Regions from separate parts of the Variovorax defluvii genome, predicted to be linked through region 2. Evidence: predicted binding sites of a transcription regulator. Region 2 holds the regulator's gene; the other holds the start of a gene.
What was found. Region 2 encodes sigma-54, which starts transcription at its own class of promoters, with help from an activator protein. Its sites were predicted from a motif close to TGGCANGNAANCTGCTTT; they were not measured.
Positions count from the first base shown of each region.

Region 1: ABEA07_RS26825 (TorF family putative porin) is a predicted target of sigma-54. The motif match lies at 2,042-2,059, and genes of this name have one in related genera.

Region 1 is NZ_BAABGJ010000081.1:269,486-273,776, reverse strand. It holds gene ABEA07_RS26840 (hypothetical protein) at 36-311, shown strand; gene ABEA07_RS26835 (DUF3800 domain-containing protein) at 474-1,199, opposite strand; partial or broken gene ABEA07_RS26830 (magnesium chelatase domain-containing protein) at 1,269-1,949, opposite strand; gene ABEA07_RS26825 (TorF family putative porin) at 2,104-2,928, shown strand; gene glnK (P-II family nitrogen regulator) at 2,991-3,329, shown strand; gene ABEA07_RS26815 (ammonium transporter) at 3,356-4,291, shown strand, end outside.
Region 2 is NZ_BAABGJ010000073.1:33,740-38,030, reverse strand. It holds gene ABEA07_RS19945 (thiol:disulfide interchange protein DsbA/DsbL) at 1-287, shown strand, start outside; gene lptA (lipopolysaccharide transport periplasmic protein LptA) at 404-1,087, shown strand; gene lptB (LPS export ABC transporter ATP-binding protein) at 1,102-1,881, shown strand; gene ABEA07_RS19930 (RNA polymerase factor sigma-54) at 1,893-3,488, shown strand; gene ABEA07_RS19925 (phospholipase D family protein) at 3,491-4,291, shown strand, end outside.

The DNA of each region.
Region 1 (4,291 bases), on a different contig from region 2:
ATGATCCCCTCCCGGCCGCCCTCAGGAGCCCCTCCATGCCCGCTACGCCTCACGAGTTCGCAGCGCTTACGGCCGCTTTCGAGAAAGCTCACTCGCGTCCCGCTCGGGCACTTGCTGAATTGCTCCTCGTGGGCAACGTGGCGCTTGAAGGACATGACTCCCTCGATGGTCCCATCGGGGACGCCTTTGAGGAGTTCGTGGTGAACTGCGCGGAGCAGCATGGCGTCTCACTGGCTGACTTCAAAGCGGCAGTGACGGCGCTAGGAAACCTGAGGGCGACGCTTGACGAACTCGATCAGTTGCCCGAGTAGCCTCCTTGCCCCGGTCGGCCAGGAGCAACAAGCCCGTCAGGGTTTTCCAGCGAACCGTAAGGCTGCAAGATGTTAAGCTCGCCTCGACTTCTAGTGGCCGAAACCTCTACCCAAGGTTGAGGGCGCGACAAGCGTCGTGGCGCGAGCCTAGGCCCCTAGAACTCACCCTTTTCCGAAGCGAAACGGCCAAACCGCAAAACGCCGTGCTGCCGCCGAGTTCAGCCGGTGCGGAGCTTCGTTCTGAAGTGCCCGCCTCACAATGTGTTCCCCCAAGGCGATCTTATGTGGTGCGCAGCCCGGAACCTTGTCATGCAGGTTCCGTTTGAACCCCACTGTGCCCACCAACAGATCGTTCAGTTGAATCAGGTCGCATCCTTTTGAATCACGAAAGTGGAGCCGCTTGAAGGGTTGCCCATTGATGCCCCACTTCGCCAAGTCACTGTTGAGCATGGGCCGCATTTGCTCGGGGTTGTGCTTCGTGGTCCTGTCGTCCAAGTACACGTGAAGGTCGTGACTACGACCATAGCGGCGGCCGAATTTGTGAAGCATCAACTGATAGATGAGCTTGTTGAAGCCGAGGTCCCGTTGTCCACCGTTGTACTTGTGATGGTTGAAGGTGAACGTGTCCACGTATAGAGCGCAGAAGTGCATCTCGTCGGCTGCGCTCGCATCAAAGAACACGTCTACGTATTCACGGTAGAAGTCCAACTTGCTCTTGCTCACCTTCGTCCACTTGACCTCCCCGAAGGTCTGATGCCGGTCCCTAACCGCCTTGATTCGTCGCAGCACGTCCGGCACCAGTGCGCTATTCAACGTGACGCCGCCAAGGGCCATGTATCGGTGATCGTTCGCGCAACTCTCGTCTGCATAGACGTGAAAGGTACTCATGGCCTTGAATTGTCGATGAGTGCCGGACGTTGGCAATAAACAACACCTTCTCAATGGGTCTTTGGTTCATATTATGAGCAGACTGTGGCCGCCCGCCGCGGCGATCTCCAGGGCGCGCTTGGCGGCGGCGTGGCCCTTGATCTCGGCCAGATCCGGCTGCGCCAGGGCCGGCGCCGCCGGCGCGGGGCGGACGCGCGCCCACCCGTCGTTCTCCGGCGCGGGCGCGTCCGGCAAAGGGAGAAAGCGGCGCACCACATCGAGCAGGTGCTGCGCACCGTAGATTTCCGTGTCCGGCACCAGCGCCGCCTCCTGCGCGCTCTCGGCCGGAAGCACCAGCCGGACCGCGGACGGCTTCCCGCGCAGGGCCAGCGCCATCGCCAGCGCACCACGCACAGGCCGCAAATGCCCTGAAAGCGAGAGTTCCCCGGCGAACTCGTGCCCCGCCAGCCGCGGCGCCTCGATCTGCCCGCTGGCCGCCAGGATGCCCAGCGCGATGGGCAGATCGAAGCGCCCCGAGTCCTTGGGCAGGTCGGCCGGGGCCAGGTTGACCGTGATCCGCTTGTTGCTGGGGAATTCCAGGCCGGCATTCTGGATGGCCGAACGCACCCGCTCCCGTGCCTCCTTGACCTCCACATCCGCCAATCCGACCAGCGTGAAGCTGGGCAGACCGTTGGCCAGATGCACCTCAACCGTGACATTGGCGGCCTCCAGGCCGATCAAGGCGCGGCTTTGCACCAAAGACAGACTCATTTCACTCCCTTTCACCAGGATGGTGCGCCCATCCTTTGTTCATGACGCGGTCATGCACCTTCTCAGGCGCCGCTGCCGCGGATTTAACCATTTGGCACGCTCCCTGCTTTGCAACGGTATCCAACCATTTCAAAACCGACCGAGGAGTCTCTCGATGATGCACCGCCGAATCGCCTCTGCCCTGGCCGTTGCTGCCTTGGGCGCCCTGCCCATGCTGGCAAGCGCCCAACTGACGGGCAACGTGGCGCTGACCTCCAACTACAAGTTCCGCGGCCAGGACCAGGACGTGCTCGGCTCCAACGACTTCGCCAAGACCAAGAGCTTCAAGCCGGCCATCCAGGGCGGCTTCGACTATGCCTTCGGAGAAACGGGCTTCTACATCGGCAACTGGAACTCCAGCGTCAACTGGCTCAATGGAAACTCCATCGAAAGCGACATCTACGGCGGCTACAAGTTCAAGGCCGGCCCCTTCGACATGGACGTGGGCGCCCTGACCTACATCTACCCGGGCAACTCCCGCGGCAACACCACCGAGCTGTACGGCGCGGCCACCTGGGCCGACGAGGCGGTGGGCGCCTTCACCCTGAAGTACTCTCACACCGTCTCCAAGGACTACTTCAACTACGCCGGCCACAAGGACGGCTCGGGCCTGAAAGGGCGGAACACCGGCTACCTGAACCTGAGCTACACCAAGGAGATCGTGCCCAAGGTGACGCTGAAGGCGGCGCTGGGCTACACGCGCATGAGCAGCGACATCCGCAGCCTGGGCTACAGGAGCTACGTGGACTACAACGTGGGCGCCTCCTACGACTTCGGCAACGGCCTGTCGCTGGCCGGCTCGGTGCAGGGCGCCAACAAGAAGAGCTCGTACCTGCTGGTGGCCGACCCGGGCATCGACCTGGGCTTCGGACCGATCGGCCAGCGCACCTGGTCGCCCAACAAGGCGCGCTTCATCGTCACGCTGACCAAGACGCTCTGAAGAAGCGCGCGGTCCATCATCCATCCTGAGGAGCAACACATGAGATCGACGGGGGAACCATCATGAAGCTGGTCACAGCCATCATCAAACCTTTCAAGCTCGACGAGGTGCGCGAGGCGCTGTCCGCCATCGGCGTGCAGGGCATCACCGTGACCGAGGTCAAGGGCTTCGGCCGCCAGAAGGGCCACACCGAGCTGTACCGCGGCGCGGAGTACGTGGTCGACTTCCTGCCCAAGGTCAAGATCGAGGCCGCCGTGGCCGACGACCTGGTCGAGCGCGTGATCGAGGCGGTCGAGGCCGCCGCGCGCACCGGCAAGATCGGCGACGGCAAGATCTTCGTCTACGACCTGGAGCAGGTCGTGCGCATCCGCACCGGCGAGACGGGCCGCGAGGCGCTTTGATCCGAGGTACGAAAGAAAACACGCAAATGAAAAAATTCCTCGCCTCCCTGGCCCTCGGCCTGAGCCTGATGGCAGCCGGCACGGCCGGCTTCGCCCAGACTCCGCCCGCGTCGGCCGAAGCACCGGCGGCCACCGCCCCTGCCGCGGCATCGCCCACCGCGCCGGCCGACGCGGCGGCGGCGCCCGCTCCCGCCACGGCCGCTGCCGCCGCCGCGGCGCCCGCGCCCTCGTTCAACAAGGGCGACACCGGCTGGATGCTGCTGTCGACGCTGCTGGTCATCATGATGACGATCCCTGGCCTGGCCCTGTTCTACGGCGGCCTGGTGCGCAGCAAGAACATGCTGTCGGTGCTGATGCAGGTCATGGTCACCTTCTCGATGATCGTGGTGCTGTGGCTGGTCTACGGCTACAGCCTGGCCTTCACCGAAGGCAACGCCTTCATCGGCGGCTTCGATCGCCTGTTCATGAAGGGCATCTTCGACCCGGCGACCGGCACCTTCGCGCCGGGCGCGACCTTCAGCAAGGGCGTCTACATTCCCGAACTGCTGTTCGCCGCCTTCCAGGCCACCTTCGCCGGCATCACCTGCTGCCTGATCGTGGGCGCCTTCGCCGAGCGCATCAAGTTCTCGGCCGTGCTGCTGTTCATGGTGATCTGGTTCACCTTCAGCTACGCACCGCTGGCCCACATGGTCTGGTTCTGGATGGGCCCGGACGCCTACGCCAGCAAGGACGTGGTCGATGCGATGAATGCCAAGGCCGGCCTGATCTGGCAATGGGGCGCGCTCGACTTCGCCGGCGGCACCGTGGTGCACATCAACGCCGCGGTCGCGGGCCTGGTCGGCGCCTTCCTGGTCGGCAAGCGCATCGGCTACGGCAAGGAAGCCTTCACGCCGCACTCGCTGACGCTCACGATGGTCGGCGCCTCGCTGCTGTGGGTGGGCTGGTTCGGCTTCAACGCGGGC
Region 2 (4,291 bases):
ACGCCATCCACCAGCAGCGCCAGAACCTCTCGGGCGATCAGCAGATCATCGATTGGGCCGCGGCCAACGGCCTGGACAAGGACAAGTTCACCGAGCAGTACAAGTCCTTCAGCGTCGCCAGCAAGATCCAGCGCGCCAAGCAACTGCAGGATGCCTACCAGGTGGCCGGCGTGCCCTCGCTGGGCATTGCCGGGCGCTGGTACGTGGACGGCGAGATGGCGCGCAGCATGGAGCGAGCACTTCAGATCACCGACTACCTGGTCGGCGAAGCGCGCAAGAGCGCCTGAGGCACCGCCTCCCTCGCCCATGCCCCCCAAGCCCGCCTCGGCGGGCTTTTTCGTCCGGGCACCGAAGTCCGGCTCCATGAGCCCGCATACAATCCGCGAGCAAGTTTCGTGCCTTTATGACTTCGTTACCATTCATCACGATTTCCCCGCGCCGGGCCCGTGCCTTCGCATTGGTTCTGGCGCTGGCCGCCCTGGCGCCCCTGGCCCAGGCCGAGAAGGCGGACCGCACCAAGCCGATGAACATCGAGGCCGACGCCATGCGCTACGACGACCTCAAGCAGACCAGCGTCTTCACGGGCAATGTGGTGGTGACCAAGGGCACGATCATCATCCGCGGTGCCCGCATCGATGTGCGGCAGGATCCGGAGGGCTACCAGTACGGCGTGGTCACCGCCGCGCCCGGCAAGCTGGCCTACTACAAGCAGAAGCGCGACGCCGGCACCGACGAGTGGATCGAGGGCGAGTCGGAAGTCATCGAGTACGACAGCCGCGCCGACAACGTGAAGTTCATCCGCCGCGCCGTCATGCGCCGCCTCTACGGCGCCACCGTCAACGACGAGAGCAGCGGTTCGCTGATCGTGTACGACCAGAGCAACGACACTTTCAGCGTCAACGGCTCCTCGCTGCCGCCCAATGCGGGCGTGGCGGCGCCGGCGGGCGGGCGGGTGCGTGCGATCCTGACGCCCAAATCGGCGGCCCCGCCTGCCGCGGCGCCCGCGACGCCGGCAAGCCCGTCGACGCCGGCTTCCGGCCCGGGCCTGCGCTCGAGCACCACCCTCGGCGGGGAAGCGCGGCAGTGAGGCAGGACGTGGCCATGGTCAAGGGCGACACCGCCGCGTCCGGCAGCCGCCTGGAGGCGCGCGGCCTGCAGAAGAGCTACGGCAGCCGCAAGGTGGTCAAAGACGTCTCCCTGGCCGTCGACAAGGGCGAAGTGGTCGGCCTGCTGGGCCCCAACGGTGCCGGCAAGACCACCTCCTTCTACATGATCGTCGGGCTGGTGCGCGCCGACGCCGGCGAGATCAGCATCGACGGCGAGCCTATCGCCCACATGCCCATCCACCGCCGCTCGCGCATGGGCCTGAGCTATCTCCCGCAGGAGGCCTCGATCTTCCGCAAGCTCACGGTCGAGGAGAACGTGCGCGCCGTGCTCGAATTGCAGCGCGAGCCCAACGGCGACGGCCGGCCCCGCCCGCTGGCCAAGGCGCGCATCGAGGAGCGCCTGAGCGAGCTGCTGCACGACCTGCGCGTGGACCATCTGCGCGACTCGCCGGCGCTGGCGCTGTCGGGCGGCGAGCGCCGCCGCGTCGAGATCGCGCGGGCGCTGGCCACGCAGCCGCGCTTCATCCTGCTGGACGAGCCCTTTGCCGGCATCGACCCCATCGCCGTGATCGAGATCCAGCGGATCATCAATTTCCTGAAGGAGCGCGGCATCGGCGTGCTCATCACCGACCACAACGTGCGCGAGACGCTGGGCATCTGCGATCACGCCTTCATCATCAGCGACGGGCATGTGCTGGCACAAGGCACGCCATCGGAGATCGTCGACAACGCCGAGGTACGGCGCGTCTACCTGGGCGAGCATTTCCGGATGTAGAGGTCGCCGCCATGAAGCAAGGGCTCTCGCTGCGCGTTTCGCAGCACCTCGCGCTCACGCCCCAGCTGCAGCAGTCGATCCGGCTGCTGCAGCTCTCCACGCTCGAACTGAGCCAGGAAGTCGAGCAGATGCTCGACGAAAACCCTTTCCTCGAACGCACCATCGACGAGGCGCCGCGCGAAGAATTCGGCCTGGAGGTTGCCGACGTCCCGGTGCGCGAGGACGACCGCCAGTTCGAGGCCGAGGCCGAGGCCGAGTTCACGCCCGGCGCGGTTTCTTCGGTGGCGGAAAGCGCCGCCGCGGCCGGCGAAGGCGAGCCCGCGCCTGCCGCCGAGGGACCCGACAGCGAACCCGGCTGGGACGGCGACGGCACCGTCGACTTTGCGCCGGACGACAGCGAGTGGGGGGGCGACGCCCCCGCGCGCAACAGCGGCAGCCAGGGTGACGACGAGCGCCCCGATGCCACCGAGCTGGCCAGCAGCCACGAGTCGCTGCAGTCCTTCCTGCACCGCCAGGCGCTGGCCTTGCGCCTCGAAGAGAACGACCGCGCCGCGCTGCGCTTCCTGATCGAGTCGCTCAACGATGACGGCTACCTGGAAGACTCCCTCCCGGCCCTGGCCTCGGGCCTGGCCGGCGACGACAACGACCAGTTCGACCAGCTGGTGCACCACTTCCAGGTTGCGCTGGGCCTGCTGCAGAGCCTGGAGCCGGCCGGCGTCGGCGCGCGCAGCCTGGCGGAGTGCCTCACGATCCAGCTGCGCGCGCTGCAGGACGAGGACGAGACCGAAGAAGAGGCTCAGGTGCGCCGCACCGCCCTGGCCATCTGCAAGCAGCCGATGGAACTGCTCGCCAAGCGTGACTTCAAGCGCCTGGCCACCCTCACGCGCAGCAACGAGGAAGAAGTGCGCGCCGCCCTGCAGCTCATCGCCCGGCTCGAGCCCAAGCCCGGACGCCGCTTCGTCGATGTGGAGCGCAACGTGATCGTCCCGGATGTGATCGTCACCCGCGTGGGCCAGGGCAGCAACGTGAAGTTCCGTGTCTCGCTCAACCCGGAGGTCATGCCGCGGCTGCGCGTGCACGACATCTACGCCGGCGCGCTGAAGTCGCACAAGGGCGAGGGCAGCCAGGCGCTGTCGCAGCGGCTGCAGGAGGCGCGCTGGTTCATCAAGAACATCCAGCAACGCTTCGACACCATCCTGCGCGTCTCCAACGCCATCGTGGAGCGGCAGAAGAACTACTTCGTCCACGGCGAGCTGGCCATGCGGCCGCTGGTGCTGCGCGAGATCGCCGACGAGCTGGGCCTGCACGAATCCACCATCAGCCGCGTGACCACCGCCAAGTACATGGCCACGCCCTATGGCACCGTCGAGCTCAAGTACTTCTTCGGCTCGGCCCTGGGCACCGAGACCGGCGGCAATGCCTCCAGCACCGCGGTGCGGGCGCTGATCAAGCAGTTCGTCAGTGCCGAGGATGCCAGGAAGCCGCTGTCCGACAGCCAGGTCTCCGAGATGCTGAAGGAGCAGGGCATCGAGTGCGCGCGCCGCACCGTGGCCAAGTACCGCGAGGCGCTGCGCATCGCGCCCGCCAACCTGCGCAAGGCTCTGTAGCGATGGGGGCCCGTCCAGGTCCGTGGCTGCAGTGGATGCGTCTGGGCCTGGCCCTGATGTCGGTGCTCTTCTTCGCCGGCGGCTGCGCCACGCTGCCCGCCGAGTTCGAGCGCACGCCTTCCAAGGCCTTGCCGGCGTCCGCCGACACGCCCTTGGGCCGCATCGCGCAGTCCTCGCAGCCCGACCCCGACCTCAGCGGCTTCCGCCTGATGCCCGGCGGCGACTTCGCGCTCCACACGCGCCTGGAGCTGGCGCGCCGGGCGCAGCGCACGCTGGACGTGCAGTACTACCAGATCTACAACGACGAGACGGGCCGCTACTTCCTGCGCACCCTGCGCGATGCCGCCCTGCGAGGCGTGCGCGTGCGCCTCTTGATGGACGACCTCTACACCTCGGGCGAGGACGAACTCCTGCTCGCGCTGGCCGCCACGCCCAACCTGGAGCTGCGCCTCTTCAATCCCTTCCCGGCCGGCCGCGGCAGCATGCTCGGGCGCTTCTCCGCGTCGCTGTTCGACTTCACCCGCGTCAACCGGCGCATGCACAACAAGCTCTTCATCGCCGACGGCGCGATGGCGGTGGCCGGCGGGCGCAACATAGGCAACGAGTACTTCAGGCAGACGGCCGGCGCCAACTTCATCGACCTCGACACCTTCGTGGCCGGCGCTTTGATCCCGCGCCTGGCCAGCCTGTTCGACCAGTACTGGAACAGCGAGCACGTGCGGCCCATCGAGACGGTGGTCGCCACCGCCGTGCCGCGCGAGCAGCGGCAGCGCCGCTTCGAGGAGCTCACGGGCCCCGCCACC